3 regions of the Photobacterium damselae subsp. damselae genome follow, and region 1 is predicted to be linked to each of the others. Evidence: predicted binding sites of a transcription regulator. Region 1 holds the regulator's gene; each other region holds the start of a gene.

Region 1 (4,292 bases):
TACCCCTGCTATTTTGGATGTAACTAAGTTAGTTACGCTTCCAGATGAAGAGTACTTTGGCCCTTTACTGCAAGTGATTCGCTACAGCAGTTTTGAGCAAGCGGTCGAATTGGCCAATCAAACTCGATATGGCTTATCTGCTGGATTGATTTCACTGGATGATGGGCAGTGGGACTACTTTGTTGCCAATATTCGAGCCGGTATTGTTAATCGTAATCGACCATTAACCGGAGCCAGTGGCAGTGCTCCATTTGGTGGGCTTGGTGCCTCTGGCAATTTACGTCCGAGTGCATATTATGCCGCGGATTATTGCGCCTACCCGATGGCCTCCGTTGAAGGGGATGATGTCGAATTGCCTGAGCAGTTACTTCCCGGAATTGTGCTACCTTAAATAGAATCCAAGTGATATCAAGGAGTCGATATGGAGCGAGCCCAATTGTTATTTTCCCAGTTGTGGCAAGATTACATTACCCGGTTATGTCCTTCTGCTGAGAAAGTTCAGCAGTTGCTGACAGAAGATGATCCTCTGATGAACGATCATATTGCTTTGCGCACCTATAACTTGCCTCGTTGCGGGTTAGATCGGGTAGCTGCAGCTTTTATCGCGGTAGGATATGAGCCAAAAGGTCAGTATAAGTTTGAGGAAAAGAAACTGTATGCTGAGCACTTTGAACATCCAAATCCAGTTTTGCCCAAGGTTTTTATTAGTGAGCTCCAGTTAGGGCAGTGTTCTAGCCAATTACAACTGTTGGTACGCAAACTGTTAGACCAAGTTCCCCATGGCTATTTTTCTAACTCAATGTTTTTATCCCAAGGAAGACCGTGGACGTTGAGTTATCAAGAATATCAAATGTTAGCTCAAGAGAGTGAATATGCAGCTTGGGTAGCGGCCCATGGTTTTGGCGCTAATCATTTTACCGTCAGTATTAATCCACTGGAGCAATTTACTGAAGTGGCGGAAGTGAATCATTATCTGACTCACAATGGTTTTGCGATTAACCAAGCTGGTGGCGCAGTAAAAGGTAGTGCTGCATTAATGTTGGAGCAATCTTCAACCATGGCAGATAAAGTTATGGTGGAGTTTAGCGATGGGAAGCAGCTAATACCGGGTGGTTTTTATGAGTTTGCTAAACGATATCCGATGGCAAATGGCGATCTCTTTTCTGGATTTGTAGAAGCTTCAGCCAATCGTATTTTTGAAAGCACTTACCAAAGTAATGAGAATTGATGAGGTATTAGCTTAGGTTGGTAGTATTTGGACGACTGAGTATGATTTAGGTGCGGTGGCGTTTTCCGTACCTAAATCATTTGGACTGAAGTTAATTAATATTAGCGTTCAAGAGGGGTTGCCCAATAAGGCGTTTCTTCGCTAAATGATCGAGCTTGCGGCGGTTGCTGAGAGAGAAGATAGCGACGGGAAGTAAATCCTGTCATTTCTACAGTAGCAGGAAGATCCATAATGATGGCGGTTGCCGGACTCTGTCCATGGTCGGTGAAGCGTTCAATATCCATATATCACACTCAATGCTTAAATTATTGGTTCGCATTAACTGTAGCAAAACTTTTCTTTGCTGCAAGTGAAGAGTCTGTGACAGTGGTGGCTATTTAGGCACAAAAAAACCGCATAGTAGAATATGCGGTTTTTTTTGTATCTCGTGAGCTATAAAGCTTAACGAGTACCGTATACAACGATGGTCTTACCGTGAGCAGAGATTAGATTCTGCTCTTCTAGCATTTTCAGAATACGACCCACTGTTTCACGAGAACAACCAACGATTTGGCCGATTTCTTGACGAGTGATCTTAATCTGCATACCGTCTGGGTGAGTCATTGCATCTGGCTGTTTAGCCAAGTTTAGCAATGTCTGAGCGATGCGACCTGTTACGTCAAGGAATGCAAGGTCACCCACTTTTTGGCTAGTCACTTGTAGACGACGAGCCATTTGCGCTGAAAGACGCATTAAGATATCTGGGTTCACTTGAATTAGTTGGCGGAACTTTTTGAAAGAGATCTCAGCAACTTCACATGGGGTTTTAGCACGAACCCATGCAGTACGCTCTTGACCTTCTTCAAATAAGCCTAGCTCACCAATAAAGTCACCTTGGTTTAGGTAAGACAGGATCATCTCCTTGCCTTCTTCATCCTTGATTAACACCGCAACAGAACCTTTCACAATGTAGTAGAGAGTTTCTGCTTTCTCACCCGCGTGAATCAAAGTGCTCTTTGACGGGTACTTGTGAATGTGGCAATGGGAAAGAAACCACTCAAGAGTTGGATCTGTTTGAGGTTTACCTGGAACCATATTTATAACTTCCTCTGCATTTGTTGCCTAACAACGCATTCCTTTTAAGTCTAAGGGCCAAAGGACTACTCGTTGACAGGGTATTCATATCGCTGCAATTTGCAAGCTTCTTTGAATAGTTACAGAGTGTATCCTTTTTCTTTGGGTTTTTCTTGATATTAATCTAACGGAGTCGCTCATTTTGTACTCATAAGTGTGCACATGATCACACCGTTAGCAGTTAATTATAAATTGCTTAATATTTCATCACAAAACTTTGGTTGAAAGTGTGCTACAAGTCATACTTCATTTTGCGACGCTGGCTTAAATTTAGAGGTTTACACCTGCTGTTTTATCATCAAGAATGAGGTTTAAAACGTATATTCTGTCTGAAAATGGAGTCAAAGATGCAGTCACGAGTGAAATGGGTTGAAGGGATGACGTTCTTAGGTCAATCAAGCTCAGGCCATAGTGTTGTGATGGATGGTAATGGTGGTGATAAAGCGCCAAGTCCAATGGAATTAGTCTTAATGGCAGCAGGTGGTTGCAGTTCTGTTGATGTGGTTGAAGGATTAAAATCAGCAGGACAAAAAATTACAGCTTGTGAGGCTCAAATTTCAGCGACTCGTCGTGAACAAGCGCCTCGTCTTTTTACACAAGCTAACTTACATTTTGTGGTGACAGGCGTTGATCTTGATGAAGCATTAGTCGCTCAAACTGTAGCTAATTCTCTAGAAAAATACTGCTCTGTCTGCTTGATGCTAGGTAAAGGCGTTGAGTTGACTCACTCCTACCAAGTGGTTGCTGCATAAGCTTTGTTATAACTATGGCGAGAATCTTTATCTCGCCATACGGTTTTCTTTAGCCTATTTTTCCTTTTTCGATCAACTGCTGTAATAGTGGTCGCATGATCAATTCCATCGCAAATCCCATTTTACCGCCAGGTACAACTAAGGTGTTATGGCGAGACATAAAGGCACCTTGGATCATTGCCAATAAATAGGGGAAATCGACATTTTTCAGCCCACGGAAACGGATTACAACAAAGCTTTCATCGAGTGTTGGTATGCCTTTGGCGCTAATAGGGTTTGAGGTATCAACCGTGGGGACTCGCTGAAAGTTGATATGGGTTCGAGAAAACTGAGGGGTGATATAATTGAGGTAATCATCCATCGAGCGAACGATAGATTCTGTGACTGCTTCTCGTGAATGGCCGCGATCTCGGGTGTCACGGACTATTTTTTGAATCCACTCTAAATTTACAATGGGCACCATGCCGATCAGTAGATCCACATGCTGAGCAACATTGATATCACCATCAACCACACCGCCATGTAACCCTTCGTAAAACAGGAGATCTGTGTTCTCTGCCAGTTGTTGTTTAGGGGTGAACGTTCCAGGCATTTGATTATAAGGAACCGCCTCATCAAAGGTATGAAGATAACGACGATACTCCCCAGAGCCATCTTCGCCATACTGCTTAAAAAATTGTTCAAGTAGGGGAAAGTCGTTGGCTTGAGGCCCAAAATAACTGATATGTCGACCTTGTTCTTTTGCTTTACGGATTTCGACATCCATTTCAGGACGGGTGAAACGGTGAAAGCTATCACCCTCAAGCCATGCCGCTTTAATGTTCATCATATTAAACATTTTACGAAACGCTTCTGAAGTCGTTGTCGTACCGGCTCCTGATGAACCAGTGACAGCGATAATGGGATGTTTGGCTGACATAAGTTCCCTGCATATCCTTTTGCTATAGTTGGCTATTTATTAACAACATGTTAAGGAATATGCAAGGAGAGGGGCTTTTTTTCGCTGTGATTTGCCACAGCACGCATATAACAGAAGAAATTTATTTTCGCTATCAGCAAAGTTGAGAGCGCAATTTAATATCAACAGTCTCATGAAGCTCAGAAAAAACAATGACCGCTTCACCATGTTCTAATTGTTGACGAACATGAGCCACTTTATCTGCAAGGCTTAACTCTTGTTCGCCATAGTCGGTTCCTTC
Region 2 (4,292 bases), 840 kb from region 1:
TCGTAGTGGAGTTCAAGCATTAATGGCATTGGTGCCAGAAGAGGCTACGGTTATTTTACCTAATGGTGAGCAGAAAAAAGTGCCAGCCAGTGAATTAAAACCGGGTGATATCATCGAAGTCGCTCCTGGTTCACGCTTACCTGCCGACGGTCAAATTTTAACATCTTCTGTTAGTTTTGATGAAAGTGCATTAACAGGGGAATCTGTTCCTGTTGAGCGTCAACTGGGCGAGAAAGTGATGGCTGGTTGTATGGTGGTGGATAAAGTCGTGCGTTTGACCATCATCTCGGCGCAAGGTGAAAATGCCATTGATCGTATTCTTCATCTTATTGAAGATGCCGAGGCTCGTAAGGCTCCGTTAGAACGCTTCTTAGATAAATTCAGTCGTTGGTATACCCCTGCGATGATTGGTCTTGCTGCGTTAGTGATTGTTGTACCACCGCTATTTTTTGGTGGGGTATGGGATACATGGATCTATAAAGGTTTAACGCTACTTCTTATTGCTTGTCCTTGTGCATTGGTTATTTCAACGCCTGCCGCTATTACCTCGGGTTTAGCTGCTGCTGCTCGTCATGGTGCGCTAATTAAAGGTGGAGCAGCATTAGAGCAATTGGGTCATGTTGAAGTGGTCGCTTTTGATAAAACAGGCACTCTAACAGAGGGTAAACCTGTTGTGACTGATGCCGTTAGTTGGGATGGCGACGATGATAAATTACTACGCCAAGCAGCAGCTGTTGAGATGGGATCATTACATCCACTGGCTATGGCGGTTGTTAATTTAGCAAAAGAACGCTCTTTACCCCTGTCTGAAGCTGATGAGCGTCAAGCCATTGTTGGTCGAGGCATCCAAGGGGTGACAGAAGGCGATCATTTTATGCTTTGTGCCGCAGATCGTCTGCCACAAGACATTCAACTTTCAGACAATCAGAAAGAACAGGCTCTTGCATTAGAATCACAAGGAAAGACATTAGTGGTTGCTGTTCGTAATGGTCATGCGGTAGGACTTATTGCTTGGCGAGATAATTTACGAAAAGATGCTATTGATGCGGTACGAAAGCTTGAAAAACTCGGCGTTCGCTCTTTAATGCTAACCGGTGATAACTCAAGGGCGGCTCAAGCAATTGCCAGTGAGTTAGGTAATATGGACTTTAGAGCCAGCTTATTGCCTGAAGACAAAGTAACAGAGGTTCGTAAAGCGACAGAAAAAGCCCATGTTGCAATGGTTGGTGATGGCATCAATGATGCTCCAGCAATGAAAACAGCTTCAATTGGTATTGCGATGGGGGGCGGTACTGATGTTGCTCTTGAAACAGCTGAAGCCGCTTTGACTCATAACCGAGTGGCTGAACTGCCCGTTATGATTGAGCTTTCTCGTGCAACACTGGCCAATATTCGTCAAAACATTACATTGGCACTTGGTTTAAAAGCTCTGTTTTTGGTAACGACCTTACTTGGATTTACCGGTCTTTGGGTCGCGGTCTTAGCAGATAGTGGCGCTACAGCATTAGTTACATTAAATGCATTAAGGCTATTAAAATTTAAATCAAAAGTATGATGGTTTAGCCATTAACTAAAAGCGGTATCGAAAGGTACCGCTTTTTTGTCTCTAGAGATTTTTACGGCTTAAAATAATGAGTGCTCATTTGACTGAAATGAACAAGTTTTTGTCTAAAAAGAGCTGAATTGGTTGTCACTTGATATGACTTAATTTTGTGATACACGACAAAAGCAAACGTTAAAGCGTGATTTAAATCACTAAAAGTTGAAATCTGAAAATAAAAATGTTTCGTTATATGTGATTTTTATCACTTAATTCTCTGAATCTATCAGCTATGGTTATGACATGTTCTTGAGAGGAAAGATGCCAAGTAAAGTGTATCTTTTTTCTGCTTTTTACAAGTTTCGAGAGTGCTTATACTCATAATTATTTGTGACTAAACACTGTCGAAAATTATCATAATTCATGAGCCGATAATTTCTGTACCTACCTCAGAGCGGCAAGACAAAAAAGGATAAGATTATGTCTGACAACAAAGTTTTCCACCTAGGCGTGAATCAAGCTGATCTTAATGGCGCAACGCTTGCTATCATTCCAGGCGATCCAGCTCGTGTTGAAAAAATTGCTAATCTTATGGATGAGCCTGAGTTTCTTGCTAGCTCTCGTGAATACACTGTTTACCGTGCAAAATTAGATGGTAAATCTGTTGTTGTTTGTTCTACAGGTATCGGTGGTCCATCAACATCGATTGCAGTGGAAGAACTTGCACAATTAGGTGTTCGTACATTCTTACGTGTTGGTACAACTGGTGCTATTCAGCCTAATATCAACGTCGGCGATATGATCGTTACTATTGGTTCTGTTCGTTTAGATGGCGCAAGTCTACACTTTGCACCAATGGAATTCCCAGCTGTTGCTGACTTTGATGTGGCAACTGCAATGAAGAATGCTTGTGATGATGAAGGTTTAACCGTTCATACTGGTGTTACTGCATCAAGCGATACTTTCTACCCAGGTCAAGAGCGCTATGACACATTCACTGGTCGTGTTGTTCGCCGTTTCCAAGGCTCAATGAAAGAGTGGCAAGAAATGGGTGTTCTGAACTTTGAGATGGAATCTGCAACACTATTAACTATGTGTGCAAGTTCAGGTCTACGCGCGGGTTGTGTTGCGGGTGTAATTATTAACCGTACTCAAAAAGAGATCCCAGATCACGCAACTTTAAAAGAGACTGAAGCTAAATCAATTAAAGTTGTTGTTGATGCTGCACGTCGCATGCTAGCTGAATAATCGCTATCAGAGCATTATCAAATACTAATAAAGCCGATGTTATACGCTTTTAATGAGTAGCTATAACATCGGCTTTTTGTTGTCAGTAATAAAAAACGGGAAAGTTAGACTCTCCCGTTTTTGATTTCTTTATTACGCAATATTATGCGCTTGGCCACCGGCACCTTTTAGCCATTCATACAAATGGGTTTGTAAATCGCCTAGTTGATCAGGACCAATAATGGCAAGTCCCAAATCTTGAGCACGAACTAGGTCATGATGACGCAGTGGACGGAAACTTACCAACATGGCACGAGCTTGTAGACCACCTAATAAATCTCGAAGGGATTCTAGCTTATAAAGCGTATCATCACCGTCTTCACGCATGCCTTTTGTTTTACATTCAATAATGTGTAGTTTGTTATTAACAATCGTTGCCACATCCAGTTCATTGCGAACTTCGCGATCACCAATTTTACGATAAACCTGAACGCCTAACGAATGATCTTGGATAGTTGGCAGTTCATTTTGAATAGCTCGAACAGTTAGGTGCACTAAGTTCTCTAGCCATTCGCCATTAGCAAAGCGGCGAGCTTCTTCGTGTTTAAAGGTCAGAATACCTTCATGGTAATGAGCCATTCCGGTTTCTTCAAGGTCAGCAATTAATGTACCTAACTCTTTATAGCCTTGCTGTTTTTCGCTTAGCTCAACATCCAATTTTTGTTCTTTACGACATGTTGTTGCTAGGTAGTTTAGTGTCGCAAGACCTGGGCCTAACTCGAGTGCGGAACTTGCCCAACGTTGACCCAACTCCCATAATTGCTCGTTTAAAGAGTCAGGAATATTGTGCTCTGGCAGCTCACTACGCGCACCAAAAATAGTTAGGTAATCTGTTAGTTGGATACGGTCTTCAACTTGTTGTTGTTCTCTATCGGAAGGGTAGAGCCAGCACATTTCATCACTGTAAGGCTCGATAACATAGATGGGCCAATGGAAGGTACGGAACACTTCATAAGCAGACAGTAATCGATGGCGAAGACCACAACTGGCATTAAACCAAATCTCACCGCTGGTATCTTTTAATCGTGCCGCTAATTCTTCTAACCGACTGCGAATTGCTGCAATATTGATGACATCAGGCACTTCAAAAAACTCAACCTTAATATTGCGTGGAGTTAGAATGGAAGCGAGACGTTCGTATTGCTCATACTGGTTTTCAATACCAATAAAAATCATCTTGTCTGCGGGTACACCGTGATCAAGAAGGGGGGTGATCAGTCTTACTGGATCCTGATCGATAATGCCAACGTGAGTTATCATATAAATCCTTAATGCTTTCCCTGCATTTATTACAGGTTGTATCGTTATGTGCGCATTAAAAGGGTGAAAAAAGTGAAAAATGTCGCACGAACTACAAACCTAAATAAATAATTGACCCATTACAGTTAGTTGATTGTTAGCAAAAAAATTCAGATTTGCTAGGATGAACCATCTATTTATTCAGTCTGTATGATTAAATGTTTAT
Region 3 (4,292 bases), 820 kb from region 1:
TTCCAACCGAGATAAAATCGACTCGTCCTTGTAGTGCATCTAGCTGATACAGCATAGACGGCACTTCGATCATAATGCCGATACGAGGATAAGATAATGACAATCCCCGACCTTGAGCTTGCAGCAACACATCTTGATAAGCTTTATCGATTAACTCTTTGGCTTCTTCAATTTCGCCAACGCTAGAGATCATCGGAAGTAAAATATCTAAGTTATTCAGCCCAATACTTGCTTGCAACATAGCTCGAACTTGAATCGTAAAAATTTCAGGGTGATCGAGAGTAAAACGAATGCCTCGCCAACCAAGAAAAGGATTATCTTCTTCTATTGGCAAATAAGGTAATGGTTTATCTCCCCCGATATCGAGCGTTCGCATCACAACAGGCATAGGAGCATAGGTTGTCAACATCGTATGATATTGGCTGCGTTGTTCATCTTCAGAGGGAAAGCTGTGCTGTAATAAAAAAGGAACTTCGGTTCGATAAAGCCCAACCCCATCGATGCCAGCTTTTAAATTTTGGCAAGTTTCAGAGTTTAACCCCGTATTCAAGTACGTTTGAACCTTACATCCATCTGATGTTATTGCCGGTCGAGCCAACTCTTCAGAAACAATTTGCGTCAGTTCTTGTTCTTCTTTAAGGAGGCGACGATACTCTTTTAGCACTAAACGATTAGGCTGTACGGTAAATTCGCCCCGATAACCATCAACAATAACTCGCTTGTTGTGTGCTGATTCAGGAACAAAATCAACCCCCATGATCGCAGGGACACCAAGAGTACGCGATAAGATAGCCGCATGAGAGTTAGCAGCCCCCTCTTGAGCAACAACAGCGGCTAATTTATCGGTAGGAATACTTGCTAACATGGCAGCGGTTAGCTCTCGCGTTAACAAGACAATCGGCTCATCCCATTTTTGCTCGACCACTTCATCATGGGAGAGAAAATAGAGCAGGCGCTGCCCCAATTCACGTAAATCTTGGGCTCGCTCTTTTAGGTACTCATCTCTCATTTGAGCAAAACGAGCCGAATAATCTTCAACGACTTGACGCACAGCCCATTCAGCTAAATCACCTGCGTTGATCTTGGCAAACAGATCTTTTCTCAACATAGGATCATTGAGTAGATGACTGAACAGATCAAAAATGGCTAGCGTCTCTTTTTGTAGCTCATTATCAAAACGTTTACGCAGGCGACGAAACTCAGCACTGGCTTTATCGATTGCAATCGAGAGTCGCTCTTGCTCTTGAGTAATATCTGCGGCAAAAGCTGGCTGTACCGACTCCAACTGAGGTTGCGTGTCATCCCACCACGCTTTTGCAACGGCAATCCCAGTTGAAGCAACAACACCAGTATAGTGCATGCCCTGACGTTGACGTGGCCACATACCTTGCGCTTTCGCATGGGCAAGAATAGTGGCAATTTGAGCGGCCAAGGTGACCATAAAAGATTCTTCGCTCTCATCAAAAACTCGACAACAGCGTTGTTGAATCACCAAAACTCCAAGAACTTGGCGTTGGTGAATAATTGGCGTACCAAAGAAAGAAGCAAACCTCTCTTCGCCAATATCAGGTAGGTGTTTAAATTCAGGATGATTATGAGCATCTGCAACATTAACAGGCTCAGCTTTACGACCAACAAGCCCAACTAAGCCCTCATCAAATTTTAGTGCAACATGGGCACTTTGCTTATGAAGGCCTTTGGTCGCCATTAAGGTATATTCTCGGCGGCCATGATCGGCAATATAGATAGAGCAACACTCTGCATCGAGCGCAAGACACGTTTGAATGACCAATTGATCAAGTGCATCAATAAGATTAGATGCACTGACTACTTTTTCAACAATTTCGCGTAACTGCGCCAGCATGCCAAATTAATTCCTTCTATCGCTATTGCCTCTTCCAAATTTAGTTGCGGCGGTTTTTGCGTTTAAACTTACGTTCTTTTCGCTCTTGAAAAGGCATCGCAAGAGCTGCAAATTCCTTTAATGCACGACGATAAACATCACGCTTAAATGACACCACCTGACGCACCGGATACCAATAGCTGACCCAACGCCAACCATCAAATTCTGGTGTGTTTCCTCGCTGCATATTGACCTTGGACTCATCACATTCCAAGCTCAGCAAAAACCACTTCTGCTTTTGCCCGATACAAACAGGTTTTGAGTCCCAACGAACTAGACGCTTTGGTAATTTATAACGTAGCCAATGGCGGCTAGATGCTACAATTCTTACGTCCTTTTTCGTTAGTCCTACTTCCTCATACAGTTCGCGATACATAGCTTGTTCTGGTGTTTCACCATCGTCTATGCCACCTTGTGGAAACTGCCAAGAGTGTTGTCCATATCGTCGAGCCCAGAATACTTGGCCGCGGCTATTGCAGATAACAATTCCTACATTAGGACGGTATCCATCGCCATCAATCACTGGACGACCTCAATTATAAATATCTATTACCTCGATTTTTTCACATAATGTGGGTAAGGGTAAACAAACATTCTAATTAATAACTCTTTTTTCCTACATTCCCCGCACTTTCTGGATAACTTCACACTTCATATAACTTTATGAACATCCAAATGAGACCTATCCCACATTTATTCACTCTTTCTGTGGATAGATTTGTGTAGAAACTCAATTTCAAGCCCAAATTAACGACATCACCATTCAAGAATCATGAATAAAAAACACGAGAATATTTAATAATAAACTTTAAAAACATAGCCTTATAACAAAAACAATCATATAACTCAGTTTGATTATAAAAGATCCTAACGAACAAAAAACGGATCGGTCAAAGATCGACCAACTTTATCTTTATCCACAATACCACTAAACTTTTGAATAAAAAAAACACAGTGACGCGCTCAATAACCACTCAAACCACTGTTCAAACAGCCAGTATCTGTTTTTTGATGATAATTTTTATTTTTGCCTGTGGATATCTTTTTCTTGGGATCCTAAGTCAACAATTTCAATATATCGTGCCATTATTTGTCAGTATCCTATTCGTGTTACCATTATGGTCTTATTTGCTACATAGATTTTTATCATGCGCCCCACCCCTTTATCTGAAAATGAACTATTACAACGAGCCCAAGAGTTGGCAGGTCTGACCCTGGGAGAATTAGCACATCAAGCAGGAATCGCTGTCCCTCCTGATCTTCGTCGAGATAAAGGCTGGGTGGGTCAACTGCTCGAATGGCACTTAGGGGCCAGTGCTGGCAGTAAACCCGTCCCTGATTTTGCCGAACTTGGCATTGAGCTAAAAACCATCCCGATTGGCTATAGTGGCAAACCACTAGAAACCACTTTTGTTTGTGTTGCGCCGTTAATTGGTGTTCAAGGGCTCAGTTGGCAGCAAAGCCATATTCGGCACAAATTAGCGCGTGTATTGTGGATACCCGTTGAAGGTGAACGCGATTTACCCCTAGCAGATAGGCATGTTGGTTCTCCTTTGATTTGGAGTCCATCAGCACAAGAAGAAGCGCAATTACAGCAAGATTGGGAAGAGTTAATGGATATGATTGTCTTAGGGCAAGTAGAGCAGATCACCGCACGCCACGGAGAAGTTCTACAATTACGTCCTAAAGCAGCCAATAGCAAAGCATTAACTGAAGCCTATGGTGCTAATGGTCAGCCAATCAAAACACTGCCTCGAGGTTTCTACTTAAAAACCAATTTTACCGCCGCTATTTTAGAACGTTACTTTATCTGTTAACTCAGCCTAGCCTCGGTTAAATATAACCGCAATTGACGTGCAGCTGGACCTGCTGGATGTAAACGAGTCCAAACAATATCAACACCTTGATGCCAAGTTTGCCCTTCAAAACTCAATGGAAGGCGTGTTAGCACATTTGCGGTAATTAAATCTTTCACCATATCTAAAGGCACCACAGTCCAGCCAATCCCTCCCATCACTAAGTTCACTGCGCTAATGGCACTTTCCGTACTCCATATTGAATCAGAAACTTGCCAACGCTTATGTTGATGATGACGACCAGATAGGACAATTTGGCGATGGGTAATAAGGTCGGGCCAATCAATTTGTGACTTGCGAGCTAATGGGTGAGAAGGAGCCACAATACAGACCATAGCCAAGCTACCAATACCGTACGCTTCAATTTCCTGAGGTAGCGTATCAAGTTGAAGTAGAGCCCCTATTTGCGCCCGGCCTGAATTGAGTAAAGAGACAATTTCATCTTCAGTTGCATTTAAAATTTCAATCTCAACAAATGGGTAGTCTTGCTCAAATTTGGCTAAAGCTTGGGTTAGCGGTTGACTCATTGTCAT

The links. Region 1 encodes CRP, which controls carbon source genes, mostly activating them, when cyclic AMP is high. Its sites were predicted from a motif close to TGTGANNNNNNTCACA; they were not measured.
Region 2: udp (uridine phosphorylase) is a predicted target of CRP. The motif match lies at 1,795-1,810, and genes of this name have one in related genera.
Region 3: rppH (RNA pyrophosphohydrolase) is a predicted target of CRP. The motif match lies at 2,580-2,595, and genes of this name have one in related genera.

The regions. Positions count from the first base shown of each region.
Region 1 is NZ_CP146970.1:3,027,948-3,032,239, reverse strand. It holds gene astD (succinylglutamate-semialdehyde dehydrogenase) at 1-391, shown strand, start outside; gene WAX86_RS13940 (DUF1338 domain-containing protein) at 422-1,228, shown strand; gene WAX86_RS13935 (hypothetical protein) at 1,330-1,512, opposite strand; gene crp (cAMP-activated global transcriptional regulator CRP) at 1,670-2,302, opposite strand; gene WAX86_RS13925 (OsmC family protein) at 2,689-3,093, shown strand; gene WAX86_RS13920 (phosphoribulokinase) at 3,143-4,012, opposite strand; gene WAX86_RS13915 (YheU family protein) at 4,146-4,292, opposite strand, start outside.
Region 2 is NZ_CP146970.1:2,187,576-2,191,867, reverse strand. It holds gene WAX86_RS09760 (zinc/cadmium/mercury/lead-transporting ATPase) at 1-1,555, shown strand, start outside; gene udp (uridine phosphorylase) at 2,021-2,788, shown strand; gene WAX86_RS09750 (Card1-like endonuclease domain-containing protein) at 2,921-4,087, opposite strand.
Region 3 is NZ_CP146970.1:604,136-608,427, reverse strand. It holds gene ptsP (phosphoenolpyruvate--protein phosphotransferase) at 1-1,864, opposite strand, end outside; gene rppH (RNA pyrophosphohydrolase) at 1,905-2,426, opposite strand; gene mutH (DNA mismatch repair endonuclease MutH) at 3,052-3,720, shown strand; gene WAX86_RS02750 (LysR family transcriptional regulator) at 3,717-4,292, opposite strand, start outside.